DNA from 3 places in the Georhizobium profundi genome. Region 2 is predicted to be linked to each of the others. Evidence: riboswitches for the same ligand, from Rfam matches in the RefSeq annotation. Region 2 holds a riboswitch; each other region holds the start of a gene.
The links. A riboswitch is a leader RNA that binds a small molecule or an ion and turns the genes downstream of it on or off. The one in region 2 is predicted to bind cobalamin.
Positions count from the first base shown of each region.

Region 1: linked by a shared signal. The riboswitch ahead of D5400_RS09050 (HupE/UreJ family protein) and the one ahead of D5400_RS19860 (TonB-dependent receptor plug domain-containing protein) in region 2 are both predicted to bind cobalamin.
Region 3: linked by a shared signal. The riboswitch ahead of D5400_RS10500 (HupE/UreJ family protein) and the one ahead of D5400_RS19860 (TonB-dependent receptor plug domain-containing protein) in region 2 are both predicted to bind cobalamin.

Region 1 is NZ_CP032509.1:1,940,875-1,950,389, forward strand. It holds gene fdhF (formate dehydrogenase subunit alpha) at 1-492, shown strand, start outside; gene D5400_RS21095 (hypothetical protein) at 686-832, opposite strand; gene D5400_RS09045 (cobyric acid synthase) at 1,025-2,485, shown strand; cobalamin riboswitch at 2,532-2,912, shown strand; gene D5400_RS09050 (HupE/UreJ family protein) at 3,044-3,679, shown strand; gene cobU (bifunctional adenosylcobinamide kinase/adenosylcobinamide-phosphate guanylyltransferase) at 3,684-4,217, shown strand; gene cobW (cobalamin biosynthesis protein CobW) at 4,223-5,275, shown strand; gene cobN (cobaltochelatase subunit CobN) at 5,322-9,047, shown strand; gene D5400_RS09070 (GFA family protein) at 9,044-9,433, shown strand; gene cobO (cob(I)yrinic acid a,c-diamide adenosyltransferase) at 9,440-9,515, shown strand, end outside.
Region 2 is NZ_CP032509.1:4,107,723-4,117,237, reverse strand. It holds gene D5400_RS19875 (ABC transporter ATP-binding protein) at 1-35, opposite strand, end outside; gene D5400_RS19870 (FecCD family ABC transporter permease) at 32-1,033, opposite strand; gene D5400_RS19865 (ABC transporter substrate-binding protein) at 1,030-1,842, opposite strand; gene D5400_RS19860 (TonB-dependent receptor plug domain-containing protein) at 1,881-3,839, opposite strand; cobalamin riboswitch at 4,028-4,233, opposite strand; gene D5400_RS19855 (indolepyruvate oxidoreductase subunit beta family protein) at 4,303-5,856, opposite strand; gene D5400_RS19850 (thiamine pyrophosphate-dependent enzyme) at 5,858-8,011, opposite strand; gene D5400_RS19845 (MarR family winged helix-turn-helix transcriptional regulator) at 8,108-8,566, opposite strand; gene ehuA (ectoine/hydroxyectoine ABC transporter ATP-binding protein EhuA) at 8,736-9,515, opposite strand; gene ehuD (ectoine/hydroxyectoine ABC transporter permease subunit EhuD) at 9,512-9,515, opposite strand, start outside.
Region 3 is NZ_CP032509.1:2,217,094-2,226,608, reverse strand. It holds gene dusA (tRNA dihydrouridine(20/20a) synthase DusA) at 1-890, opposite strand, end outside; gene D5400_RS10525 (acetate/propionate family kinase) at 987-2,786, opposite strand; gene D5400_RS10520 (Fur family transcriptional regulator) at 2,842-3,258, opposite strand; gene D5400_RS10515 (metal ABC transporter permease) at 3,255-4,079, opposite strand; gene D5400_RS10510 (ATP-binding cassette domain-containing protein) at 4,069-4,956, opposite strand; gene D5400_RS10505 (zinc ABC transporter substrate-binding protein) at 5,068-6,207, shown strand; gene D5400_RS10500 (HupE/UreJ family protein) at 6,303-6,911, opposite strand; cobalamin riboswitch at 6,961-7,147, opposite strand; gene mgrA (L-glyceraldehyde 3-phosphate reductase) at 7,208-8,260, opposite strand; gene D5400_RS10490 (DUF2783 domain-containing protein) at 8,328-8,525, opposite strand; gene D5400_RS10485 (FAD-dependent oxidoreductase) at 8,522-9,515, opposite strand, start outside.

The sequences.
Region 1 (9,515 bases), 2.2 Mb from region 2:
TTCCCGACCAGGGATCGACGCGGCAAGATCGTGCCGGCCGATCTTTTGCCGCCGGACGAAGTTCCAGACGAGGACTATCCTCTCGTGCTGACCACTGGGCGGCTGCTTGAACACTGGCACACCGGTGCCATGACGCGGCGCGCCGGCGTGCTCGATGCGATCGAGCCGGAAGGCATCGCCTCGATGAACCCGCGCGAAATCGAGCGGCGGGGCATGCGACAGGGCATAATGGTGAAGGTGGAGACGCGTCGGGGAACGGTTGAAGCGCTTCTTCGCGCCGACCGGGAAGTCGCAGATGGTATGATCTTCATGCCGTTCTGCTTCAACGAAAGTCCGGCCAACGTTTTGACGAATCCGCAGTTGGATCCGTTCGGCAAAATCCCGGAGTTCAAATATTGTGCCGCGCGCATAGGCCTTGCGGATACTGAAACAGCGGCTCTTGGCGAGAATCGAGGCAGTTCGTCGTTAACGAAAGAATTGCCCAATTCATAATCGCTTAATCTCTAAATAACCCTCCGGTAACGATATCCGCGTAAGACTTCACGTGCGGGGGATAAACGCCGCCGAAGCTCCGGAAAAGGTCTCGCGTCCCGGAGCGGCCCGCCCTTTAGCGCCTCCAGTTACAAAAACAGCCGCGCCTGCACGAAGCAGGCGCGGCTGTTTTTGTTTGACCTTCCGGTCGCCGTCAGATGTCGAAGAAGCGGTGCCGTCTCGTGTTGAACGGGCCGCACTCGATCTGGTGACGCAGCACAAAATCGTGGGGACGTGCAGATGCGGCAGGGCGATTGGCCCCGGCAAAGCGGCGACGCAGATTGTTCAGGAAGTCACGCATGCAATTCACTCTTGAGGGCTGGAAACGCGTGCACCGCATATAAGCTTGTCGCCGCGTCGCCGCCGACATGCCAGCGCCACTAAATGTCGCAAAAATGATTGTTGGGGGAATGCCCGGCTCGTCGACCAAACTGCACCATGACGGCGGCGTTGCCCGATGCTAGGGAAGCCCAAATGCACCGGAGACAGTCGTTTGGCAAAAGCGCTGATGTTGCAAGGAACCGGCTCGGATGTCGGCAAGACCGTTCTGGTGGCGGGGCTTTGCCGGCTTGCAGCAAACCGTGGCCTCCGGGTCAGGCCGTTCAAGCCGCAGAACATGTCGAACAACGCTGCCGTCGCGGAGGATGGCGGCGAGATGGGGCGGGCGCAGTGGCTGCAGGCGCTGGCCGCCCGTACGCCACCTTCGATCCACATGAACCCGATCCTCTTGAAGCCGGAAAGCGAGACCGGTAGCCAGGTGGTCGTCCACGGGCGTGTCGTGGGCAAGGCCAGGGGCAGGGACTACCAGGCGCTGAAGCCGCGGCTGCTCGAAAAGGTGATGGAGAGCTTTGCGCGTCTCAAGCAGGATTGCGATCTTGTCCTCGTCGAAGGCGCTGGTTCGCCGGCCGAAATCAATCTGCGCGCCGGCGATATCGCCAATATGGGGTTTGCGACGAAGGCCGGCGTGCCGGTCGTGCTCGTCGGCGACATCGACCGGGGCGGTGTGATCGCCTCGCTCGTCGGGACGCATCACATCCTGCCGGAGGAAGACCGGCGCATGATCTGCGGCTATCTGATCAACAAGTTTCGCGGTGATGTCAGTCTCTTCGACGAGGGGCTGGCGGCGATCACGCGGTTCACCGGCTGGCAAAGCTTCGGTGTCGTCCCTTGGCTGGCCGAGACGGCCCGATTGCCGGCCGAGGATTCCGTGGCGCTCGAGCGATTGGCGGCGGGATCGGCGCGGGCGCTGAAGGTTGCCGTACCCGTTCTGTCGCGGATCGCGAATTTCGACGATCTCGATCCGCTTGCGGCAGAGCCTGAGATCGACCTTGTCTATGTGCGCAACGGCGAACGCTTGCCTGACGATGCCGGCCTGATCGTGATCCCCGGCTCGAAATCAACCATCGGCGATCTGGCCGCTTTCCGGGCAAACGGGTGGGATCTCGATCTTGCGCGTCATGTGCGCCGCGGCGGGCACGTGGTCGGCATTTGCGGCGGATACCAGATGCTGGGTCGCAGCGTTGCCGATCCGCTTGGGCTCGAAGGCGCACCATCGCGCGTCGATGGGCTCGGGTTGCTCGACGTCGATACGGTGATGGCGCCCGATAAGGTCGTCCGAAATGTCTCCGCTCATTCGACGGTATTCGATGAGCCGTTACAGGGATATGAAATCCATCTCGGCGTCAGCGAGGGACCGGATGCGGCCCGCGCGCCGGTCACGATCGACGAGCGACCGGATGGCGCCACGACCGCCGATGGGCGTGTGATGGGCACCTATCTGCATGGGCTATTCGCAGCCGACGGGTTCCGCCGCGCCTATCTCGCTGCACTCGGAGTTAGAGCCGTAGCAGACAGTTATGCGCAAGGCGTCGACGCCGCTCTCGACGCCATCGCCGCGCGGCTGGAACAGGTACTCGATGTCGACGGGCTTCTCGGTTCGGCCGCGTCTGTCTGATGCGCGGAGGCTCGAACGCGATTGACACCGATCGGGCGCCACGCCTATCTCTAGTGCATCGAAAGGTTTCCTGAGCGCCATTGGCGTTCGGGGATGAAAAGGGAATGCGAGGGGTGGACCCAATTCGGGCGCCTTGATCGCAGCCGACCCCGCGACTGTAGAGTGGCGAGGCTTTCCCATCCGGCGATTGCGTCTCGTTGGTCGATGCCCGGCATGGTGCAGGGCAGGCCATCGATGGGCAATCACTGGAAAAGCCACTGGAGTGGCGACTGCGCAGAACCACGGCTGGACGCCTCCTGTCTACGAATCGTCCGCCGGCGCAGCCGCCGCAAGCTCCGGGAAGGTGAGGGACAAGCCGTTGCACCGGACCTTCGGGTCCGGTGCTGCAGCCACGAGCCAGGAGACCTGCCTGTCGACATCGAACCTAGAGGGACGGGGTGTTCCGCTCTTGGCCAACAGTCTCGTTGCCGGGGGACCGGTCTATGGGGGAGACTGCGCGGTCAGGCGAACACGCCGTTCAGAGGCCTTTATGGCCTATCTGACACGGGAGTTGTCTTCATGATCGTCTTCAAGCGCGGCGTAGCAGCCGCATTCTTTACTGTGCTTGCCTCGTCTGCCTACGCCCATCATCCAATGGGCGGCGAGACGCCCTCAACCTTCTCTGCAGGTCTTTTGTCCGGCATCGGGCATCCGATCATCGGGCTCGACCATCTGGCGTTCATCATCGCCGTCGGTATTGCGGCCACGCTCACGCGCCATCGCTTTGCCATGCCGCTTTTCTTCATCGGCGCGACTGTTCTCGGCACGCTTGTTCACCTCGCAGCGCTGGGTCTCCCTTTCGTGGAAGTCATGGTCGCGCTGTCGGTCGCGGTGCTCGGCATCATGCTGCTTTCGGGCCGCGCTTATGCTCCGGCCGCCTACGCTGCCGTCTTTGCGCTGGCCGGCCTGTTTCATGGTCACGCCTATGGCGAAGCCGTGTTCGGAGCCGAGACGACACCGGTGCTCGCCTATCTCGCCGGCTTTGCAGCCACGCAGTACCTGATCGCGATCGGTGCTGGCCTCGCCGCGACGGCACTGTTCGCCACCGGCCGGACTGCCGACAACGTCGCCTTGCGGATCTCGGGCGGCGTCGTTGCAGGCGTCGGTGCCTTGCTCGTCGGCGAGCATCTGCTTGCCGCCATCGGTCTTGCCTGACCACATGGCGGAACAGCGCAACGGGGCGGTCTTCGTCCTTGGCGGAGCCCGCTCCGGCAAATCGGCCTATGCCGAAAAGCTGGCGCGGGAAACCGGCCTTCCGCGCCACTACGTCGCGACGGCGCAGGCCTTCGACGACGAGATGCGGGCGAGGATCGCGCGGCACAGGGTCGATCGTGGCGCGGACTGGGTAACCCATGATTGCCCGCTTTCGCTCACCGGGGTCCTGCGCGAGCACATCCGGCCGGACCGCGTCGTGCTGGTGGATTGCCTGACGCTTTGGGTCACCAATCTGATGATGGAGGAGCAGGGCGATGCCGCGATGGACGCTGCTTTCGACGATCTCGTCTCGCTCCTCGCCAGCCCGCCCGGTCGCGTGATCCTCGTCTCCAACGAGGTCGGCCTCGGCATCGTGCCGGAAAATTCCATGGCGCGCGCCTTTCGCGATCACGCAGGGCGCCTGCACCAGAAAATCGCTGCGGTCGCAGGCGAAGTCTACTTCGTCGCCGCCGGCCTGCCGCTCAAAATGAAGGGTTAGCTCCCATGCAATCGAAGATACCGGCAACGGTGATCACCGGCTTTCTCGGCGCCGGCAAGACGACGATCATTCGCAACCTGCTGATGAACGCGCAAGGCCGCCGCATCGCGCTTATCATCAATGAATTCGGCGATCTGGGCGTCGATGGCGACGTGCTCAAGGGCTGCGGTGCAGAAACCTGTAGCGAAGACGACATCGTGGAACTGACAAATGGCTGCATCTGCTGCACGGTCGCCGACGATTTCATCCCGACGATGGAAAAGCTTCTGGAACGGGACCGGCTGCCGGATCACATCGTCATCGAAACCTCCGGCCTCGCGCTGCCGCAACCGCTCGTCAATGCCTTCAACTGGCCGGGCATCAAGGAGCGGGTGACGGTCGATGGCGTCGTCACCGTCGTCGACAGCGCAGCGGTTGCAGCCGGGCGCTTCGCCGATGACGAGGACCGCGTCGATGCGCTCCGTGCCGCCGACGAGAGCCTCGATCACGAAAGCCCGCTGGAGGAGCTTTTCGAGGATCAACTGACTGCGGCCGACCTCATCATCCTGAACAAAAGCGATCTCGTCGATGCGGCGGGTCTCAGCGCTGTGCGCAACGATGTGGCGGCGCGCACCAGCCGCAAGCCGCAGATGATCGAAGCATCCGGTGGCGAGGTATCGGCGGCTGTCCTGCTCGGTCTCGGCGTCGGCACCGAAAGCGATATCGCCAATCGCCGATCCCATCACGAGATCGAGCATGAGAATGGCGAGGAGCACGATCACGACGATTTCGAAAGCTTCGTCGTCGATCTGGGCGGTGTCGCTGCACCCGATCGCTTTTCGAAAGCGCTGAGGGACATCATCGCCACCCACGACATTTTGCGGCTCAAAGGCTTCGCAGATGTCGCAGGTAAGCCCATGCGGCTTGTGGTGCAGGCGGTCGGGAGCCGCGTCGACAGCTATTTCGACCGCGCCTGGAAGCCAGGAGAGGAGCGCGGGACACGCCTCGTCGTGATCGGACTTCACGATGGACTCGACGAGGCGGCGATCACCGCAGCCCTGCAGGATGCCGCGCGATGACATCAAAACGTCGATCACGCTGTGTCGGCTGCAGGCGACGGCGGCCATGCACCTCCTTTTGAGCCAGAAGGGATCGATCGCCGACGCAGACGAGGCGATCGATCTCGGCCAGACGCCGGGCGACATCCTGTTCCTGTCGGCTGCCGATACGGAGCTGGCGGCAATCGCTTCTGCCAAGGCCGCCGGCGGGGCCTCTCACCGCTCGGTCCGCGTCGCCAGCCTCATGACGCTGAAGCATCCGATGTCGGTCGATACCTATATAGAGCGCACGGCGCGCCATGCGCGGCTGATCATCGTGCGCGCGCTCGGCGGCGCCAGCTATTTCGCCTATGTGCTCGATGCACTGCTGGCGACGGCGGCGCGCGAGGGCATCGCGCTCGTTGTTCTGCCGGGTGACGACAAAGCTGATCCCGGTCTCGATCGCTATTCGACCGTTGCCCCGGCGGACCGGAACGCGCTCTGGGCGTTCCTCAGTGAAGGCGGAGCCGATAACGCACGCGGCTTGCTCGATTACGCCGCAGCGATGGTGGATGGTGCGCCGAGACCGGGCGAGGCGGTTCCGCTCATGCGTGCGGGGGTGTGGCTGGCTCCGGTCTCCCCGTATCCCGAGCCTGTCGAGGGGACAGGGAAACGGGGCATCGCGGCCATCGTATTTTACCGCGCACTTGTCCAAAGCGGGCAGACGGCGCCGGTGAAAGCCTTGGTCGACGCGCTGGCAGCTCGAGGCTTCGCCGTCACGCCGCTTTACGTCTCCAGCCTCAAAGACCCCGTTTCGATCGCTGCCGTCGAACGAAGCTTTGCCGAGGCGCCGCCGGACGTCGTCATTAATGCCACCGGTTTCGCCGTCTCGGCGCCGGGCGGTGAAACCAAAGGGACCGTGCTGGAATCAACCGGCGCCCCGGTGCTTCAGGTGGTGTTCTCCGGGTCGGCGCGATCTGCGTGGGAAGCGTCGGCGCAAGGGCTGTCGGCACGCGATCTTGCAATGCATGTGGCGTTGCCTGAAGTAGACGGGCGGGTCCTGTCGCGTGCCGTCTCGTTCAAATCGGCCGAGCGGTACGATGAGACGGTCGAGGCGAATATCGTCGCGCACGAGCCTTTGGCAGACCGCATCGATTTTGTGGCCGACCTTGCTGTGAACTGGGCGCGCTTGCGCCGAACTGCACCCTCCGACCGCCGCGTCGCGATCGTGCTCGCCAATTATCCGAACCGTGACGGGCGGCTGGGCAACGGCGTCGGCCTGGATACGCCGGCCGGCACCATCGAAGTGCTGAAGGCGATGCAAGGCGCGGGCTATGTGGTCGACGATCTGCCTGCCGATGGCGATGCGTTGATCACCGCGCTGATGGCCGGGCCGACCAATGCCGCCGTCGATGCCCGCGAAATTCGCGAGACGATGGCGCTCAATGATTACAAGGCGTTCTTCGCAACACTTCCCGCATCGATTCAGGAAGAGGTGGTCGCCCGCTGGGGTGCACTGGAGCAGGGCCCGTTCATCCTTGGCGACCGCTTCGCGCTGCCGCTGATGCGGTTCGGCGAGACGGTCGTCGGCATCCAGCCTGCGCGCGGCTATAACATCGATCCGAAGGAAACCTACCACGCGCCCGATCTCGTGCCGCCGCATGGATACATCGCCTTCTATGCCTGGCTGCTTACGGTCTATGGCGCCCATGCCATCGTCCACATGGGAAAGCACGGCAATCTCGAATGGCTGCCCGGCAAGGCGCTGGCGCTTTCGGACCGGTGCTATCCGGAAGCCGTGTTCGGGCCGACGCCCCATGTCTACCCGTTCATCGTCAATGATCCAGGCGAGGGGACGCAGGCCAAGCGCCGCTCGTCTGCGGTGATCATCGATCATCTGACCCCGCCGCTGACGCGCGCCGAGAGTTACGGGCCGTTGAAGGATCTGGAGGCGCTGGTCGACGAATATTACCAGGCGCTCGGCACCGATCCACGCCGGATCAGGCTTCTCAAACGCCAGATTCTCGATCTCGTACGCGATATCGGCCTCGACCATGACGCCGGCATCGCAAACGGCGACGGCGACGACGCGGCGCTGGAAAAGCTCGACGCCTATCTGTGCGACCTGAAGGAAATGCAGATCCGGGATGGGCTGCATGTGTTTGGCGTCGCGCCTGAGGGTCGGCTTTTGACGGACCTGACGGTTGCTCTGGCGCGCGTGCCACGCGCTCAGGGTGAAGGCGGTGATCAAAGCCTGCAGCGGGCGATCGCGTTGGATGCTGTTCTCGAATTCGACCCGCTCGATTGCGACATGGCCGAAGTCTGGAAAGGCTCGAAGCCAACAATTCTTGCCGATCTAACGCCCGATCCCTGGCGCACCGCCGGCGATACCGTCGAGCGCATCGAGCTACTGGCGGCGAGGCTCGTGCGCGGTGAAGTCAACTGCCTGGCCGATTGGACGGCGACCCGAGCCGTTCTTCAGGAGCTCGAGACAAGATTGAAGCCGTCCATTGTCGCATCGGGGCCGGCCGAAATCGCCGGCACGCTTGCGGCGCTTGACGGGCGGTTCGTGCCGCCCGGACCATCCGGAGCGCCGACGCGGGGACGGCCGGACGTTCTGCCGACCGGGCGAAACTTCTATTCGGTCGACAGCCGCGCCGTGCCGACGCCGGCCGCCTGGGAGCTTGGCCGCAAGTCGGCGGAGCTCCTGATCACGCGCTATGCGCAGGACCATGGCGATTGGCCGACCTCGCTCGGCATCACCGCCTGGGGCACGTCCAACATGCGCACTGGCGGCGACGACATTGCCCAGGCGCTGGCGCTCATCGGCGTGAAACCCGTGTGGGACCACGCGTCGCGCCGAGTAACCGGCTACGAGATCATTCCACCGGCGATGCTCGGGCGGCCGCGGGTCGATGTGACGCTCAGGATCTCCGGCTTCTTCCGTGATGCGTTTCCTGACCAGATCGCGCTCTTCGACAAGGCGGTCCGCGCGGTGGGCGCTTTGGATGAGGATGCGGCGGAGAACCCTATCGCGAGCCGGATGCGGGCCGAAGCCGAGGCTCTGAAGGCGCAGGGGATGGAGGAGAAAGCCGCGATGAAGCGCGCCGGCTATCGTGTCTTCGGGTCGAAACCCGGTGCCTATGGCGCGGGGCTGCAAGCGCTCATCGACGAAAAAGGCTGGGCGGAGCGTGCCGATCTCGCCGAAGCCTATCTCGTCTGGGGCTCTTATGCCTATGGGGCGCAGGCCGAAGGCATCGCGGAACGCGGCCTCTTCGAAGAGCGGCTCGGGACGGTGGAGGCGGTTGTCCAGAACCAGGACAACCGCGAGCACGACCTGCTCGATTCGGACGATTACTACCAGTTCGAAGGCGGGATGACGGCGGCGGTCGAAGCGCTGAAGGGCGCGCGCCCGGCGGTCTATCACAACGATCATTCACGGCCGGAAAAGCCGGTGATCCGCTCGCTGGAGGAAGAGATCGGCAGGGTCGTGCGCGCCCGGGTCGTCAATCCGAAATGGATCGCCGGCGTGATGCGCCATGGCTACAAGGGCGCTTTCGAGATCGCCGCGACCGTCGACTACATGTTCGCTTTTGCCGCGACGACGGGCGCGGTGCGCGACCACCACTTCGAACTCGCCTATCACGCCTTCTTGGTGGATGAAGACGTTCGGGACTTCATGCGAGAGAAGAATGCGGAGGCGCTGAAGGAAACCTCAGCCCGCTTCATGGAAGCGATCGACCGCGGCATGTGGACGCCGAAAAGCAATTCCGCCAAGTTCGATCTGGCCAAACTCATGGAGGGTGCGTCGTGACGAAGACCAGACAAGGCCGCTGCCTTTGCCGGGCCGTGCGCTTCGAAACATCGGGCGATCCGAAATGGGTGTCCTTCTGCCATTGCGAATCCTGCCGCCGGGCGCTCTCGGCTCCCGTCGCCGCCTTCGCATCGTTTTCGGAAGATCAGGTGCGTTTCACCGGCGCCGCGCCGCAGACTTTCCGCTCTTCGCCTGACGTGGAGCGTGCCTTTTGTGGGCAGTGCGGATCACCCATCTGGTACCGCCACGACGATCTTCACGGTGACTATCACCTGCTTCTCGCCGCTTTCGAGGACGACCACGACTGGCAGATCGAGAAGCATGATTTCTATGGCGAGCATCTGCCCTGGCTCGTCGTCGGCGACACGTTGCCCAAAGAGGATTGATGGAAGATGGCTGAAAAGTCCGAGAAGCTGGCCAGTTTGAGCGAAGAAGAGCTCAATGCGCGCCACGCGGAGAAGATGAAGA
Region 2 (9,515 bases):
CGCACCGACAGGTTCTGAACGACAAGCCCGCTCATGCAGCGCTCCTGCGGTGCTTGATCACGAGCCACAGGAAGAAGGGAGCACCGATCGCGGCCGTTAGCACACCGAGCTTCAGGTCGCGCTCCGGCGCGATCAGGCGCACGGCCACATCTGCCGCCAGAAGCAGGCATGCGCCGCCGAGTGCGCTTGCAGGCAGCAAGCGTGATGGTTGCGAACCGACGAGCGGGCGCAGAAGGTGCGGGACGATGAGCCCGACAAAGCCGATTGCGCCTGCCACGGCCGTCGCTGCTCCAACGCTCAACGCCGTGCCGAATGTTGCCAGCAGGCCCACCCGACGCATGCTTGTTCCCATGCTGGCGGCCGTGTCCGGCCCAAGCGTCAGCGTGTCGAGCATGCGGCCAAGGCCCGCGAGCAAGGCCCAGCCGGCGAGCATGAAGGGCGCTGCCAGATAGACGTGGACCATCGATCGATCGGCAAGCGAGCCCAGCATCCAGAAGACGATTTCGAGCGCGGCGAACGGGTTGGACGAGAGATTGAGCACCAGCGAGGTCATCGCTCCGGCAAGGCTCGAGAGTGCAACGCCCGCCAGGATGACCGTCAGGGCGCTGCCCATCCGGCCAGCAAGCAGATGCAGAGCGACGACGCAGGCAAGCGCACCGACAAGCGCCATCAGTGGCAGGGCAAGTGCAAAGGCCGCTGCCAGGCCGCTATGGATCGCGACGACCGCGCCGAGCGAGGCCGATGCGCTGACGCCGAGCAGGCCGGGTTCGGCCAGCGGATTGCGCAGATAGCCCTGCAGCACCGCCCCGGAAAGCCCGAGCGAGGCGCCGATCATCAGGCCGAGAAGCGCCCGTGGCAGGCGGATTTCCCACATGACCAGTGTCAGCGCGCTGTCGTCGGGCGAGACGAGCACGCGAAGGCTGTCGACCGGCGAGATATCGGCCGGCCCGGTCAGAAGCGACAGGAAGAACAGCATAAGCACGAGCACGGAGAGCCCGCCGAGCAGCGCCTTGGTGCCGGCTGGGCGCGTCATGGCCGGCCAACCGCGATGTCGGCTGCAGCATTCTGCAGGAGTTCGATCGCATCGAGGGTGAAGGGCCCGCCGCACACCCAGTGCGGGCCGGGCAAAGAAAGCGTTCGGCTGGTCGCAGCCACGCGCCGGAAGGCGGGATGGGCGAAGTTTTCCTCGGCACGCACGCGCACTTCGTCGCCGTCATCGGTCGTCACGAGAATGTCGGGCGCTTGCATGACCATGACCTCGAGCGGCACGCGCCCCATGCCCGTCACGCCGAGCGCATCCGCAACATTGGTGAGACCGGCGGCTTCAACCACCGCATGGGCAAGCGTGCCGGGCCCGAGCGCATAGCTGTCGGGCTCGTAGATGGCGACATCGAGATTCGACTGGTCGCTGGCCAAGCCGGCTAGCCGCGCATCGAATGCGGCGACAAGCTCCGCAGCATCGTCTTCCCGCCCGAGAATTTCGCCCATCCGCTGAAGGTTTGACCGGATGTCATCGAGCGACGTTTCCGGTGCAAATTCCTCGACGCGGATGCCGAGCCGGCGGAGCATCGCAACTGTGCTGCGGGTGGTGAACGTTCCGGCAAGCACCAGATCCGGGTTCAGCTGATGGATTTCCTCGGCGCGCCCGTAATTGATCGGATAGGCTGCTGCATCTTCGGCCAGCATGGAATAATCGGCGTCACGGGCAAGGCTTGAAACCGAGATCAGCTGGCCGTCGGCGGCAAGCAGCATGGCAAGCTGATCGGTGCAGACATTCATTGACACCACGCGTTGCGGCATGGTCTCGGCGCTGGCTGTCGGCGCGGCGGCAACGGCCACCACGCCGACTAGGCTCAGCAGAAAGCTGCGCGCGCCAAGCGTCAGAACGATCCCCTCAATCCAACGAAGGCCGTCCGGCCTTGCGCGTTGTAGCCGAAGATTTCCTGGTATTCCTCGTCGAACAGGTTCTCCACCCGGCCATAGGCCTCGAACGTCTCGTTGAACCGGTAGCTGCCGCCGATATTGACCGTCTGGTAGGCGTCGAGCGTCACGCGGCTGGGCAGCGTCGGAACGAAAGCGACATCCTCCATCTCGCCGTTGAAGATCACTTCGCCGAAGAGCGACGCGCGCTCTTCCATGAAGCGATAGGTGAGGCCGAGCGATCCCGAGTGGCGGGGTCTGCGCACTTCGGCAAGGCGCGGTCCCCCGCTCTGGCTCTGCTCGCTGGCATCGAGATAGGTGTAGCTGCCCCTGGCCGAGAGCCCCGATCCGAGATCGAACGTCGCAGCGATCTCGATGCCCTGACGACGGCTTTCGCCCAGGAGGTTGATCGGCGTCGACGCATAGGTCGGCGCCGGTCCGAACACCGTTGCGATCTCGTTCGTCAGGTCCTGGTTGAAATAGGTGAGATCGACGATGAGTGCCCCGCCGAGGAAGCCCTGTTCAATGCCGATATCGAACCCGATGCTTTCTTCCGGAACGAGATTGGGGTTTCCGACGAAGCTCTCCGGATCATAGCCGAACTGCTCGATGAAGGTGGGATTGGTGACGCCCGTCCCGATCGAGGAGTGCAGACGCGTGAGTGTGCCTGGAACGGCCCAGGCACCGCTGAGGCTGAACGTCGTGGAATCGGCGAAGCGGTCGTTCAGATCGTGACGGATGGCACCATTGAGAAAGAACTGCCCGAGATACTCGCCGCGATATTCGGCAACGAACGAGTTCCCATCGCGGCTCTGGCGTTCGGTCAGGTGCGACGGCAGATAGGTTTCCCGCTCGAACTCGTACCCGCCTGTGATCTTGTGCGTGGCGTCGAGCAAGTTCGGCGTGTCGAACGCATAGGTCGCCTGATAGGAAGCGGTGACACGGTTGCCGTCGCTGGATGTTGCAAGCGCTCCATCGGTGAAGTTTTCACGGAACGTGTCGTTGCCGGAGATGCGCAGATTTTGCGTCCAGGCGCCATCGGCAGATTCATGCGTGAGCCCGAGCGAGCCGACAAGCTCTTTCGTCGCCGTTTCCTCGTCGCCATCTACGACCAGACCGACCAAGGGGCCGGGCAGGAAGTCCGGCGGTCCGAGCGTCTCGAAATTCTGCGGATCAAGTTCGCTGCGGCGATTGACGTAGCGAAGCGTGCCGTCGAGCGTCAGCCCCGGCATCAGGTCATAGGCGAACCGGCCGTTGAGCGTGGCATTGCGGTCGCCGTCCTTCTCCGAGCCGAACGGCGAGACATTGTAGCCGTCGCTGCGTCGGAACGTGGCGCCGAGCGACAGATCGAAATCGTCGCGCCCACCGCTCAGCGTCACGCCGCCGAGAACGGTGCCGTCCGTGCCGGTCTCGCTCCGTACGTTCGTCCTGAAGCCGCCACGCTCGCCGCGCTTGGTGATGACGTTGATGACGCCCGAGAGCGCGTTGGAGCCGTAAAACGCGCTCTGCGGCCCGCGCAGGACTTCGATGCGTTCGATGTCGGACGTCATGAGGCTGCCGAAATCGAATTCGCCGGCTGCCGTGTCGCTGACGTCCACGCCGTCGATCATGACGATGACGTGGTTGGCTTCGGCGCCGCGCACCCGCACCTGCGTCTGTGCACCGATCGATCCCATGCGGGAAACCGACAATCCGGGAACGGTGCGCAGGATATCGGCAACCGACGTCACTTGGCTTCGCTCGATATCTTCGGCGGTGATGACGGTGAAGGCACGGCCGGATTTTTCCTCTGCCACCGGCGTCAGCCCGTCGGTGACCAGCAGTCGGTCGAGAACGGTGGTGGTCTCGGTATCCTGAGCGCCGGCAACGCCGGCAGCTGCCAGCAGGATCGCGCCTGCTGGAATGAACGCTTTAAGCAATGGGTCTGCCCTTCGGGTCGTGGAACGGCTCGGTGGCGCGCTCCCGGTTTCATCAGAAACCGCAGACGGACGGACGGCAGAGGCGATATGCACAAAGGCTCACCAAAGGTCGCACCCGGCGTGCGGCAACACTCTTTCAAATGTCACCGCCACGGACGACCGCGCATGGACCACACCCCGTGTCCACGCATGGGTGACTGGAACAGGCAGGTCTCCTGACTTCCGCGTCAACGCTTCGTCTTCCGCCTTCCCGAATGTGCGAACACATCCAGTGGCATCGTGGAAGGAAGCTCGGCGGCTACAGTTGCGGGGGCAGTTGCGGAGTTGGCCGAATGGCCGAACCGCATTCCCTTTTCATCCACCCGAAGGTGAAACCCGTTCCGAGCACTCGTGTAGGGGCGGGCGTTCTGCGGGTCAATCCACAGGCTCGCCCATGCTGGGAAATCTTCTCTCCGAAAGATATTTAGAGCGTCTCTATGGTTTTCAGAGCGCCATCCAGCGCCTTGCCTTCCTCATCGAGAAGGGCGGCTTCGCGCAGGCGCCGCAGCCAGTCGGCCGCATCTTCCCGGTGGCGGATCATCGGCAGGCCGTCCATCACGCGTCGATATTTCGACAGGCCGCGCTCATGCGTGTCGGAGTAACCCTTGATCAGGCGCCGGCATTTCAGCACTTCGACGGCCAGATCGTAGTTAATGTCGCGGACCGACAGCGCCGTTTCCAGCCACTGCGCCATGTGCTTCATCTCCACCTCGTGGCGGAGCAGGCGGCGACGCGCGGGTTTCAACGTGGCAATCCCGTAGAGCATGCCGAAGCCGACGATGCCGTCGGTGCGGATGCGTCGGCCGCGGTTGAACACCTTGTCGAGCGCGCCGAACACCTTCGGGCTGTTCTCGATCCAGCGTCCTAGGCGGACGGGCAGCGTGCCACAGATTTCCTGCATACGCGGATGGAAATACTCCGTCACATGGGCGATGGCGTCGCCGCCGATCCCTTGTTCGCGCCGCAGCCGCGCCTCGCGGCTTGCGCGGGTCTTCAGGTCTGCCACGCGGATGATGTCGTCATAGACGAGCGCATTGGCGATGTACTTGGCCGCCTCGATCGACAGCCGCCATTCATGCGCGGCATCGTCGATGGCGATGACCCTCTTCAGATGGTCGAGATAGTCGCGGCCGTAGGCGAGATCCTGGTAATCCACGACCTTGCGCAGACCACGGCCTGCCATGTCCTGCACGGGGGCAGGAAGATCGCCGACCATGGAGCGCAGTGCGCGCCATTCGGAAACGAGCGCTTCCGGGCCCTCCGGATCGCGCGCTTCGGCCTTGACCGCTTCGGGAACGGCAACAGCCGGCGTCTTTCCGCCCGCAAGGGCGAGGTCGCAGGCCGCATTGAACGCCCGCAAGCTCGCTTCGACGCCGCGGCCGGAGCGCCGGATGGTGGCCTCATAGGCTTCACGCTCGAAGGGCAGGGCGCCGCTGCCGGCGAGCGCCCCGAACAAGCTCGAGGAAATCACGCTGCCGGCATCCACGGCGACCTGCTCCATGTCGAAACAGACGAGGCGGTGAGCGGCGGCGGCAACGGCTTCCGTCACGCCAGGTGAGTCCGCGCGGCCATCGCCCGGCACGATCTTCTCGGAAACTGCGAGCACACGGTGGGCCGAGGCGATGAGGGTCGTACGATCCGGCGTCACAAAGCCGCGCATGACGGCGCGCCCGGCTTCCATCAGCTCCGCGGCAATGAGGATATCGACGTCGCCGGGAGCCGGGCTCAGCGAGAAGACCGGATCGCGGCCGCCATCGGGGGTCATTTCCACATAGTAGATCGTCGCGCCCGTACGCTGGGCAACGCCCGCAACGGATGTCGATTGCGCACGATAGCCCGCATGTTCGGCGAGATCGATCACCCAGTCGGTGAGCACGCCGCCGCCCTGGCCGCCAACGGCCAGGATCGCGATCTTGATGATCGACGTGGTGGCGTCGACGCCGTCGGTTGGAAGGTCGGGAAGGCGGTGAATGGTCATCTCAATTCTCCGCGAAAACGAGGCGGCTGCGTTCGCGGCGGTTCTTGAGCCAGCCGATGACCTTGCGCCGCAGACGGTCGGCAAACCGGTCGACACTTGTCGGGTTCTGGATCAGGTCAGCGCGGTAGAAGGACGGGCAGAGCACGGCGGCATCAGCCACCTCGCCGCAATTGCCGCAACCCACACAGCTCTGATCGATGCTCGCGACCGGGTCGTCGCGCAGCGGATCGTCGAGCTGCTTGACCGAAAGCGAAGGGCAGCCCGAAAGCCGCATGCATGCGTGGTCGCCCGTGCAGACATCCTCGTCGACGCCGAAACGCGGCCGCACGACCCGTTCGCCGGCCTTGAGCGCGGCCTGCTTGAGCGGCTTTTCACGGCGCTGGCGGTTCAGCATGCATTCCGACGAGGCGATGATGACCTTTGGGCCACTCTCCTCGGTGGTCAGCGCTTCCTTCAGCGTGGCCTTGAGCTTGCCGACATCATAGGTGCGGTCGATCTGGCGCACCCATTCGACGCCCATGCCCTTCACAGCTTTGGCGATCGGGTGCTTGGTCGACTTGGAGCGGTTGTCGGCGCGCGACGACAGAACGTCCTGACCACCGGTCGCCGCCGAATAATAGTTGTCGACGATGACGATGACGCCGTCATTGCGGTTGAAGACCGCGTTGCCGACTGAGGAGGTGAGGCCGTTGTGCCAGAAGCCGCCATCGCCGACGAAAGAGATCGAACGCCGTTCCGCGTTCTTGTCGTTGAAGGCGGAAGCCGACGCCGGGCCAAGGCCGTAACCCATCGTCGTCGCGCCGAGCTCGAACGGCGCGTTGATCGAAAACAGATGGCAGCCGATGTCCGAGGCGATGTGGTGCTTGCCGAGTTCCTGTTCGACGAGCTTGGTGGCGGCGAAGATCGGACGTTCCGGACAACCGGTGCAGAAGCCCGGCGGCCGCATCGGCACTTTCGTCTGCAGTTGCTGGATGCTGTCGGTCGGCAGCGGCGTGTTCGGAGCGCGGCCCTTCGAAGGCAGGATGCCGCCGCCATGCTCGTCCAGGAAGGTGCGGATGCCGTCGAGCATGACCTGGCCGGTATATTCTCCGGCCATAGGGAAGGGGCCCTTGCCGATCAGCTTCGTCGTTCCGCCAGCCTTGTAGAGCATCGAGCCGAAGGCCTGCTCGATATAGTCTGGCTGGCCTTCCTCCACGACGAGCACTGCGTCCTTGCCGGCACAGAAGTCCAGGAATTCGTCGGTCAGAAGCGGATAGACACAGTTCAGGACATAAAGCGGAACCTTCGTCTCGCCGTAGATGTCCGCAAGGCCGATGCGCTGCAGGGCGCGAAGCACCGCGTTGTACATGCCGCCCTGCAGAACGATGCCGACTTTGGCTTCGTCCGGTCCGAAGAACTCGTTGACGTTGTTCTTGCGGATGTAGTCCATCGCCTGCGGTAGGCGCTTGTTGATCTTTTCCTGCTCGTGCAGGAACGAGGCGGGCGGCAGCACGATGCGGTTGGTGTCGCGGCGCGGATTCTCCAGCGCGTCACGCACGCTCATGCCCGGCCGCTTGTTGTCGGACGCGGTGAAGCGTCCATGCACATGGCAGCCGCGAATGCGCACCTGCATCATGACCGGCGTGTTCGATGCCTCGGACAGTTCGAACCCGTGGCGGACCGTCTCAACGATGGATGGCAGGTTTGGGCGCGGGTCGAGCAGCCAGATCTGGCTCTTCATGGCAAAGGCGTGGCTGCGCTCCTGCATGATGGAGGAGCCTTCGCCGTAATCTTCGCCGACGATAACGAGCGCGCCGCCGGTGACGCCGCCGGATGCAAGGTTTGCCAGCGCATCAGAAGCGACGTTGGTGCCAACCGTCGACTTGAAGGTGACCGCGCCTCGGATCGGATAGTGCACCGATGCCGCCAGCATCGCAGCTGCCGTCGCCTCAGAAGCGCTTGCTTCGAAATGCACGCCGAGCTCGCCGAGAATGTCCTGTGCGTCGGCCAGCACGTCCATCAAATGGCTGATCGGCGCGCCCTGATAGCCGCCGACATAACCGACGCCATTTTCGAGAAGCGCCTTGGTGATGGCCAGAATGCCTTCGCCGTGGAACGTCTCGCCCGCACCCATGCGCAGCTTCTGCACTTCCTTGGCAAATGAACGCTCGGCCATTGAGGGTCAGTCCTTTTCGGCATGGGCAGCTGGAACAATAAAATATGCAAATGCATATTCATGCGCGCAGCCCATGCCGTCAAGGGCAGTCTCCGTTCAAAAGTCGTGGCGGCGAATGTTCCTCAGAATTTTGTGCAGCGTGGCGATGAAGACTTCGCGCTCCGACGGATCGATGCCGACGAACATCGCTTCATAGGCGGCCAGCATCGTCGGCCAGACGCCTGAGAAACGCTGGCGCCCTTCTTCGGTGATGAAGATGTTGCGCACGCGGTTGTCGTCGGCTGCATTCTCGCGGCGAATGAGCCCTTCCGATTCCATTTGGTCCAGCGCGCGGCTGAGCGTCGATTGCTCCACCACCGCATAGACCGCAAGCTCGTTGATGCGCAGGCCGTCATTGATAGAAAGCACCGCAAGCGCACGCATTTTCGGCGTGGTGATGTTCGCCGCCGTCAGGTCTTCCCGAAGCGCCTGGTTGTAGCGCCCCATGATGCGGTTCATCAGGTAGGGCGCGAAGCGCTGCAGGCCGATTTCACCGAGCGTTCTGCCGGACTCCATGTGTTCGACGGCATCATCGCGATCTTCCACACGCTCCGGTGCTTCCGTCTGCTCCATGGTGCTTCCCGACCCTTGGCGTCGCCGTCCTGATGGTCGGCGCATCGTTTTCGTTGCCGGGGCTTTCTAGTCAAGTTTGGAGCGGGCCGCTACTGCAACGATAGTTTCCAGTTCATGCATCCGGATCGAGGACGGCTTTCAGAAACTCGCGGGTCCGTTCGCGCTTGGGGTTGGTGAAGAGCTCATCCGGCGGCCCTTGCTCTTCGATCCGTCCCTTGTCGAAAAAACAGACGCGATCTGAGACTTGCCGGGCAAACTGCATTTCGTGCGTGACGAGCAGCATCGTCAGCTCGTGCTCGTTGGCCAGCTGGCGGATGACCTTGAGCACCTCGCCGACCAGCTCCGGATCAAGCGCAGAGGTCGGTTCGTCGAACAGCATGATCTTCGGCCGCATCGCAAGCGCTCTTGCGATGCCCACGCGCTGCTGCTGCCCGCCCGAAAGCTGATGCGGAAACTTGCTTGCCTGATCGGAAAGACCGACCCGCTCGAGCAGTTCCTCCGCGCGCTCGGTCGCATCCTTCTTGGACAGGCCGAGCACCTGCCGCGGCGCTTCCGTCAGATTGCGCAGCACCGTCATGTGCGGAAAGAGGTTGAACTGCTGGAACACCATGCCGAGCTTCTCGCGCATCTTGCGCAGATGCTTTTCGGAAGCCGGAACGAGATCGCCATTCTTGCGCTCGTGCCACAGAGGCTCGCCTTCCACGGTCACGACGCCATCCTGGATCTGCTCCAACGTCATCAGGATGCGCAACACGGTCGACTTGCCCGATCCGGACGGCCCGATGATCGTGACCATCTCGCCCGGGTTCACCTCGAAATCGAGATGGTCGAGCACGGTGTGGGACCCGAACCGTTTGACGACCTTGTCGAATTTGATGATCGGTTCGGTCAT
Region 3 (9,515 bases), 1.9 Mb from region 2:
CGGAACCTTCGCGCACCCGGAACACCCTGAAAGAGACCGATCATGTGGCGTGTGACGTGCACCAGCCTGCCGCCTGCCGCCATGTGGCGGGCGGCGTGCTCCATCATTGCATCCCGCACGTCCGCCCAGTCCACCGGCGCCAATTCCTCGCCATAGATTAGCCTGTCAACGTCAGCCAGTTGAGCCGCATTGTGGTAAGCAGCCCTGCCCATCATGACACCATCGACATGGCGCAGATGCTCGGCGGCCTGATTCAAATCCTGAACGCCGCCATTGATCCCGATGAAAACATGCGGGAATTTCTGCTTGAGCCGATAGACGCGGTCGTAGTCGAGCGGCGGGATATCCCGGTTTTCCTTAGGGCTAAGCCCTTGCAGCCATGCCTTGCGGGCATGCACCCAGAGCGCATCTGCGCCAGCGTCCAGAACGGCTGATGCGAGCGAATCCAGCGCTTCTTCCGGATCCTGGTCATCGACGCCGATCCGGCATTTCACCGTTACCGGGATCGACACGGCGCTTCGCATTTCCGCGACACCCTTGGCGACGACTTCGGGCGTTTGCATAAGGCAGGCACCGAAAGTGCCTGACTGGACCCTGTCGGACGGGCAGCCGCAGTTCAGGTTGATCTCGTCATAGCCGAAATCGGCGCCGATCCTGGCCGCTTCGGCAAGCTTGTCGGGGTCCGATCCCCCGATCTGAAGCGCGACGGGATGCTCGACTGGATCGAAGCCGAGAAGCCGGTCCCGGTCTCCATGGATCACGGCATCGGCGACGACCATCTCGGTATAGAGCAGGCTTTGCTTCGTCAGCAGCCGATGGAGAAAGCGACAGTGCCTGTCAGTCCAGTCCATCATAGGTGCGACGGCGAATGTATGCTGGGGGTAGGTCATGGCCTGCCTGGCGGAATTTTGAAGGTTCTGCCGCTCGGTAGCGGCTACTTTGAGGCTGACATATCGGTGATAAGCGCCGCGACGGCAAGTCTGGTGTCAGACGGGAGCGGATGGCTTGATGGTGGCTTCGGCAGCCAGCAGTTCCCCATCCGCCCGCCCCTCGATGCCGGCGGCGTTGGCTTCATCTGTATCGATGTGCATTTCGGTGAAGGCGTTTGGTGAGACGCGAACCAGTGTTCCGGACAGCGTCAGGGCGCGATCACCCTGCCCGACCCGAACATCGACTTCATCGCCATCCTTCAGTCCGAGCCGGGCGGCGTCCTGCGGATTTGTATGGATGTGCCGTGCGGCGATGATGAGCCCGTCACTGTCAATGGCGCCAGCCGGGCCAATGAGCCGAACGACCGGCGTGCCATCGAGCCTGCCACTGTCGCGCACCGGCGGGGCGATGCCGAGCGCGAAGCCGTCTGTTCGCGAAATCTCGATCTGGGTTCTGGCACGCAGTGGACCGAGAATTGCGACATTGTCCAGCCGGCCACGCGGCCCTTCAAGCGCCAGGCGTTCCCTGGCGACCCAATGGCCCTGCTGGCGCAGCTGACCGGCCGGGCTCAGGCTGTAGCCGGTCCCGAACAGAGCATCGACCGCATCCTGATCGAGATGCACGTGGCGCGCGGAAATCGCGACCGGAACCGTCAAGGCGCCGTTGGCTGGCGCTTTCAGTAAGGCGCTGACTTCACGCGCGATCATCAGTTGCTCCGCCGTTTCGGTGACGACAACGCGAACGCGCGAGCCGTATGCCTGGATCTGCGGCACGGCATGATCGGTGAGATCGACATGTCCGTTCCGTTCGGTGTCCAGCATGAGCCCAAGAAAACCGAGACCCTCGCAGATGCGCCGGCGCATTGCGGCGGAGTTCTCGCCAATGCCGCCGGTGAACACCAGCGCATCGAGCCCGCCCATGGCGGCCGCGTAGGCGCCGACATATTTGCGGGCGCGGTAGGCATAGATTTCGATTGCAAGCTGCGCCGCCGCATCGCCCGTTGCGGCCATATCCTCCACGTCCCGCATGTCGGCGGTCCCGGTGAGGCCCTTCAAGCCGCTTTCTTCATAGAGCGCCTTTTCGACGGCTTCTGCGTCGAACCCGAGATTGCGCTGCAGATAGCCGAAGATGCCGGGGTCCACATCGCCCGAACGCGTGCCCATGACGAGCCCTTCGAGCGGCGTCATGCCCATGGAACTGTCGATGCTCTCACCGAGCTGGATCGCGCAGGCGCTCGCACCATTGCCTAGATGAAGACTGATGACACGCAGGTCGCGGAGGTTCTCGCCGAGTGCTTCGGCCGCGCGCAACGCAACGTATTTGTGCGAAGTGCCGTGGAAGCCGAAGCGCCGCAGCCCGGCCTCACGCCATGCGGCCGGCACCGCATAGGTCGTTGCCCTCGGCGGGTTCTTCAGATGGAAGGACGTGTCAAAAACAGCGATCTGCGGCTTGCCCGGCCATGTCGCTCTGGCGTGACGGATCCCTGCGAGGCCGCCGGGATTGTGCAAAGGTGCAAGCGGCGTGAGCGCCTCGATGGCTGCGATGACAGGTTCGTCGATGATCGCCGGAGCGGCAAACCTTTCGCCGCCATGGGCTATGCGGTGGCCAATGGCGTCGATCGCGCCGAAGTCGAAGCGCTGAAGGATAACGGGCACGGCCGCGATGGCAGCCTCGACCCCGGTTGCAGCAACGTCTTCTCGGCTCTCCCGACCATCGACGACAAGCTTCAGTTCCGCCGTGGACCGGCCGAGCCGATCCACCGTCGCCTTGAGGCGATGGCGGATCGTAGCGCCATCCATGTCGAACACACCGAACTTCAGGCTGGAGCTGCCCGCGTTGAAGACGAGAATGCGCAAGATGGATCAACTCCCCGGGGGCGAGCGGCTACATCCGGTTGTCGGACGGCCGCTTTCAGTGGGTCGAGCAGGTGGCGCAGAGGCCGCGCAGCTCCACGGTCGTCTTGCGCGGCTTGAAGGCGCGTTCGCGCATCCATGTCCCAAGTCGCGTTTCGATCTCGGCATCGGAGAACTCCTCCACCTGCCCGCAATTCTCGCAAATCGCGAAACCGATCATGCCGTGGCTCGCGCAATGGGGGTGCGCGCAGGCGATGAAGGAATTGAGGCTTTCGAGCCGGTGGACGAGGCCGAGTTCCTGCAGCTTGTCGAGTGCACGATAGACCTGCAGCGGCGCCCGAAACCCCTCGTCACGAAGCTGGTCGAGGATCGTGTAGGCGCTCAAAGGCCCTTCCGCACTGCTCAGCGCATCGAAGACGAGCTTCTGGTTCTTGGTCAGATCGCTCAGTGGACGTTCGTGAACGTGGCTGGTCATCGACGACCTCCCTCCTGCGGCTGTGGCCCGGATCTGCGAACCACCGGCGCGATCTGGCTGACGAGGAACAGGGCAAGCGCGGCAACCACGATCGACGGTCCCGAAGGCGTATCGAACTGCAACGAACCGAACAAGCCCGAAACGACGGCGACGACGCCGATCAGCGAGGCCATGACGGCCATCATTTCCGGCGTGCTAGAGAAGCGACGGGCCGTGGCTGCGGGGATGATCAGCAGCGAGGTGATGAGCAGGATGCCGACGATCTTCATGGCGATCGCAATCAGGAGCGCCATCAGGAGCATGAAGGCGACGCGCGCGCGTTCCGGATGCATGCCTTCCGCTTCGGCCAGCTCGGCATTGACCGTCGAAGCCAGCAGTGGGCGCCAGAGCCAGGCGACGCCGGCGAGCACCATCGCGCCGCCACCCCAGATGAAAGCGATGTCCGTGCGCGAGACTGCGAGGATGTCGCCGAAGAGGAAGCCCATCAGGTCGATGCGCACCCAGGTCATGAAGGCGACCATGACGAGGCCAAGCGCCAGCGTCGAATGCGACAGGATCCCGAGCAGCGCATCTGTCGAGAGCGACTGGCGTCGCTGCAGGAGAAGCAGCGCAGCCGAAACGAGCGCCGCGACGACGAAGACCCCGACCATCAGGTTGATGTCGAAGAGAAACGCGATGGCGACGCCGAGCAGCGCCGAATGCGCCATGGTGTCCCCGAAATAGGCCATGCGCCGCCATACGATGAAGCAGCCGAGCGGACCGACCGTGATGGCCACCCCGATACCGGCAAGCAGCGCGCGGGTGAAAAAGTCATCGAGCATGGTGATGCCCCTTGTGCCCATCCTCATGCTTATGGGCCGCAACCGGCGCGGCATCGGCATGATGATGATGCTCGCCGGCATGGTCATGGTGATGGCCGTCATCGGGATGGCAATGGTCCGTGACCGAACCATCGGCATGCTTGACCCGGCCGTCGGGCAGATGGGTGTGGTCGTGGTGATGACTGTAGACTGCCAAGGTCGAAGCAGCACGCGCGCCGAACAATTGCAGATATTCCGGGCTCTTCGCAACGATCTCCGGCGCACCGCGGCAGCACACATGGCCGTTGAGGCAGATGACCGTATCGGTTTCCGCCATCACCACATGCAGATCGTGGGAAATCAGCAGAATGCCGCAGCCGGTCCTATCGCGGATCTGCTTGATCAGGTCGTAAAGCTCGATCTCGCCGGAAAAATCGACACCCTGCACCGGCTCGTCGAGAATGAGGAGATCCGGGCGGCGCACCATGGCCCGCGCCATCAGTGCGCGCTGAAACTCGCCGCCCGAGAGATGCTGGACCTCGGCATCGGCCAGGTGAGCAATGCCCACAGCCTCGAGCGCTTGGTCGATTTCGGCGCGAGGCTGGTTTCCGGTCAGCGTCATCAGCCGCCGCACGGACAAGGGCAGCGTCCAGTCGATGGCGAGCTTCTGCGGCACGTAGCCGATGGTCAGATCGGCTTTGCGGGAAACAGTGCCCTCGTCCGCCTTCATCAACCCGATGGCAGTCTTGGCCGTGGTCGACTTGCCGGACCCGTTCGGACCGATCAGCGTGACGATCTCACCGGGCGAAATGGTGAAATCGACGCCGCGCACCAACCAGCGCCCGCCGCGCCGGACCCCGACGCCGCTCATCTCCACAAGGTTTGTCCGCTGCACCATCAACCCTTTCGATGCGCCATTTCGGCGCTTGTCACCGCATATGGCACACGTTATAGCGTTACACAAGAAACGTTATATGATTACAATCGACCCAGAAACTGAGGGACAGGCATGAAATCTTCCGCACTCATCGCATCGTCGGCCGCCGCGTTCATGGCAGCGACTGCCCTGACAGCCTCCCCCGCCTTGGCGCTTGACGGTGTCGTTACGTCGATCAAGCCGATCCACTCGCTGGTCGCAGGCGTCATGGAAGGCGTGGACGAACCGGAACTTCTCGTCAAGGGCGCCGCGTCCCCACACACTTATACTCTGCGCCCATCGGATGCAGCCATGCTCCAGGACGCGCCGCTCGTGTTCTGGGTGGGTCCGGGGCTCGAGCCATTCCTCAATCAGCCGCTCGACACGTTGAGCGCCAATGCGCGCGTGGTGACGCTGGAACAGACTGAAGGCATGACGCGGCTTGAGTTCCGCGAAGGCGGCGCCTTCGAGGCTCATGATCACGGTGACCATGGCGATGGTCATGCCCATGAAGAGCACGCGCACGACGATCACGACCACAGCCATGACGATCATGATCACGGCCATGATGACCACGGCAACAACGAAGACCATCATCACGAGCAGAGCCACGATCACGCCGAGGAAGCAGGCGCTGCGCACGACCATGGCCACGAGGACCACGCGGCTCACGATCATTCCAGCGATGACTATGCCGGACACGATCATTCCGGCACGGATCCGCATTATTGGCTGGATCCCGAAAATGCCAAGCTGATGGTCGGCGCGATCGAGGCCGCTCTGGCCGATGCCGATCCGGACAACGCCGACACCTATCGCAGCAATGCAGAAGCGTTGACGGCACGGATCGACGAGCTGTCGACTGAAATCGCCGCGACCGTCGAACCGGTTGCCGATCGGCCCTTCATCGTCTTTCACGATGCCTACCACTATTTCGAGAACCGGTTCGGTCTCCAGGCTGCAGGCGCGATCACGATCAGCCCGGAAGTGGCGCCGGGTGCGGAACGCATCTCCGAACTGCGCCAGCGGGTCAACGAACTGGATGCCGCCTGCGTTTTTGCCGAGCCGCAATTTGAGCCCCGGATCGTCAATGTCGTGATCGAAGGCACAGATGCGAAGGCGGGCGTGCTGGATCCGGAAGGCGCGGAGATCGCCGACGGGCCTGATCTCTACTTCGAGCTTCTGCGCAACATGGCGACGTCGTTCGCGACATGTCTCGGCGAAGAAAGCTGATCGCTACGCTTGATTGAAACCCCAACGAAGAAACGCCCCGGCAGCGCTGCCGGGGCCATTTTTTCTAATCGCGGTGATCGCAGTCCTGCCAAATATCAGATGATGCCGGCCACGATGGCGACACCGGCAAGCGCCATCACGCCGCCACCGGCGCGCGCTGCAAGCACGCCCTGCGAGCGCGAAAGCTTGCCGATACCAAGACCGGCTGCGATGCCTGCAGCATGGAGCAGAGCTGTCGCAGCCATGAAGCCGAGGCCATAGGCGAGCCCTGCGCTGTCCTGCGGCATTTCGGTGCCGTGCGCATGACCGTGGAAGATGGCGAAGAAGCCGACGAGAGCCATGGCTGCTGCGACCGGCATCTGGCGACCGAACGCGGCGGCTGCACCGATGGCAACGATCGACAGGCCGATGCCGAGTTCGACGAGCGGCAGATCGAACGCGAATGCGCCAAGAACGCCGCCGATCGCCATGGCGCCGACGAAGGCTGCCGGGACGAGCCAGAGCGGCCGTTTCGAACTTGTGCGGTCAGCGACCAAATACGCCAGGAAGCCGACGGCGATCATGGCAAGCAGGTGATCTAGGCCGCCCAGCGGGTGCATGAAACCATAGGCGAAGCTTGCATTGTCATGGCCGCCATGCCCGGGATGGGCAAAGGCCGCCCCGGTCGAAAGCGCGAAGGCTGCAAGTGTGGTCAATATGCGCATATCAAATCCTTTCGGGGCCCTCCGCCCCATCTTTGGGTCGTATCTGCGGCTTTGCCGCGTGGCTGACGGCCGGTCTCCTGGCTCGGGACCAATCCCCTCCGCCTTCCCGATGCAAGAAGCGCACCAGTGGCATGATGGAAGGGCATCGTCCCTGACAGTCGCGGGGGCGGCGCCGGCTTTTCACCGGCTTCCCGTTTCACCTTGAAGATCAAGGCACCGTCGCAACGATTGGTGACAGCGGCCGCGACAAAACACAACCGCTGCCAATGCTCATTTCTTGAGCAAAAGCCGACGCTTCACTTCTTTTTACGGGCAGGCCCTTTGCGCTCTGCCGATGCGGCCCAGAGATTGATGTCGGCCTCACGGGCGTAACTGTCGATTTCGGCCAGTTCAGTGTCGGTGAAATCGAGATTGGCGAGCGCACCGACACAATCTTCCACCTGCGACACGCGGCTGGCGCCGATGAGCGCCGAGGTGACGCGGCCACCGCGCAGAACCCAGGCGATGGCCATTTGTGCCAGCGTCTGGCCGCGCTTCTCGGCGATCTCGTTCAGCGCGCGGATATTGGCGAGGTTCTTGTCGTTGAGGAACTCCGGCATCAGGGACTTGCCTTGGCTGGCACGGCTATCCTCCGGCACGCCCTTCAGATACTTGATCGTGAGCATGCCCTGGGCGAGCGGCGAGAAGACGATCGAGCCGATGCCGAGATCGTCGAGCGCATCGAGAAGGCCGTCATCTTCGACCCAGCGGTTGAGCATCGAATAGCTCGGCTGGTGGATGAGACACGGCGTGCCGAGGTCCTTGAGGATCGCCGCAGCTTCCCGCGTTCGCTGGGCGTTATAGGACGAGATGCCCGCGTAAAGGGCCTTGCCCGAACGCACGATCTGATCGAGCGCCATCATCGTTTCTTCAAGCGGCGTCTCCGGATCGAAGCGGTGCGAATAGAAGATGTCGACATAGTCGAGACCCATCCGCTTCAGGCTCTGGTCGCAGGAGGCAATCACATATTTGCGGCTGCCCCACTCGCCATAGGGCCCCGGCCACATGTCGTAGCCAGCCTTGGACGAGATGATGAGTTGATCGCGGTAGCCGGCAAAATCGGTCCGTAGGATTTCGCCAAAGGCCGTTTCGGCCGATCCGGGCGGCGGGCCGTAATTGTTGGCGAGGTCGAAATGGGTGATGCCGAGATCGAAGGCGCGGCGGCAGATGTCGCGTTTGGTCTGATGGGGTGTGTCGTCGCCGAAATTGTGCCAGAGACCGAGGGAGATCGCGGGGAGCTTCAAGCCGCTGCGGCCGCAACGGTTGTAGCGCATCGTTTCGTAACGGTTTTCAGCCGGCTGCCATGCCATGGCGCAATCTCCCTTCATGCGTTGGAGCGCGAGGGATAGGCGCTCTACCGCCAAAACGGAAGAGGCTTCAGGCCTTGTGCCGCGCGGCCTCGCGGATCAGCGCAGACAGCGTCTCGCCATCGCCGATGGTATTCGCCATCAGGAGAATGAGCCGGGCGTTGAAGCGCTGTGCTTCGTCGTTGGAGAGGGCCCGTTGCGCCGCCATGAGCTCGGCATAGAACCGATCGCCGGCGGGGCCCAGCCGGTCTTGAAGAATGTCGGTCATCGGCCGGCTCCAAGCGCGCGTTGATGTGCAGTGGCAATGTCGTCGGCGCTGGGTGCGACGAACGCTGCCGCGATGTGCTGGTCCGGCCGAACGAGGTAGGTGAAACCCTGACCGAGCCGCCTAAGCGCATGGCCGTCCAGATCGATCAGGCAGTCGTCGCCTGCCGAAGCATCGGCCGCGATCTGGATCATCGGCAAGTCGTGCGACATTGGCCTGTCACGTTCCGTTGTCAGCAGGCAGAATTCGCCGCCGATCTCGTTGAGCAGCCAGGTCGAGCGGTTGCCCTTGAGCAGCGGCGCATCGGGCAGAACAGTGCCCGGCTTGACGGGTGCGCCGGTGTCGCACGGCGTCTGCAGCGACAGCCCTTCCAGCGAACAGGGCAGCGACAGCCGACCGGAATTGACGAGACGCCGGGCAAAGGGCGCGTCGGCCGCAAGCCGAAGGACCTCATCGCGGAAGATGCGCTCCATCGCCGTCTTCGGGGTCATGAAATTGGTCGCGTTGGAGGAATGCCCAATGTTTTCGTCGGCGCCGTGGACACGCTCTTCGTTGTAGCTCTCGATCAACGCCTCCGGAGCCTTGCCCTGGATTACCGCCGCAAGCTTCCAGCCGAGATTGTCGACGTCGTGCATGCCGCCATTGCCGCCGCGCGCTCCGAAGGGCGATACCACATGGGCGCTATCGCCGACGAAGACGACACGGCCATGCACGAACCGATCGAGCCGGCGGCACTGGAACGTGTAGACAGAGACCCAGTCCAATTCGAACGGCCTATCGCCGACGATGGCGCGAATGCGCGGGAGCACCCGTTCCGGTTGTTTCTCTTCGACGGGATCGGCATCCCAGCCAAGTTGCAGGTCGATGCGGTAGATGTTGTCCGGCTGCTTGTGGAGTAGTGCCGATTGCCCCTCGTGAAACGGAGGCTCGAACCAGAAATGCCGCTCAGCCTCGCCGGAGGCAAAAAGCTCGTCCTCCAATCGGATGTCGGCG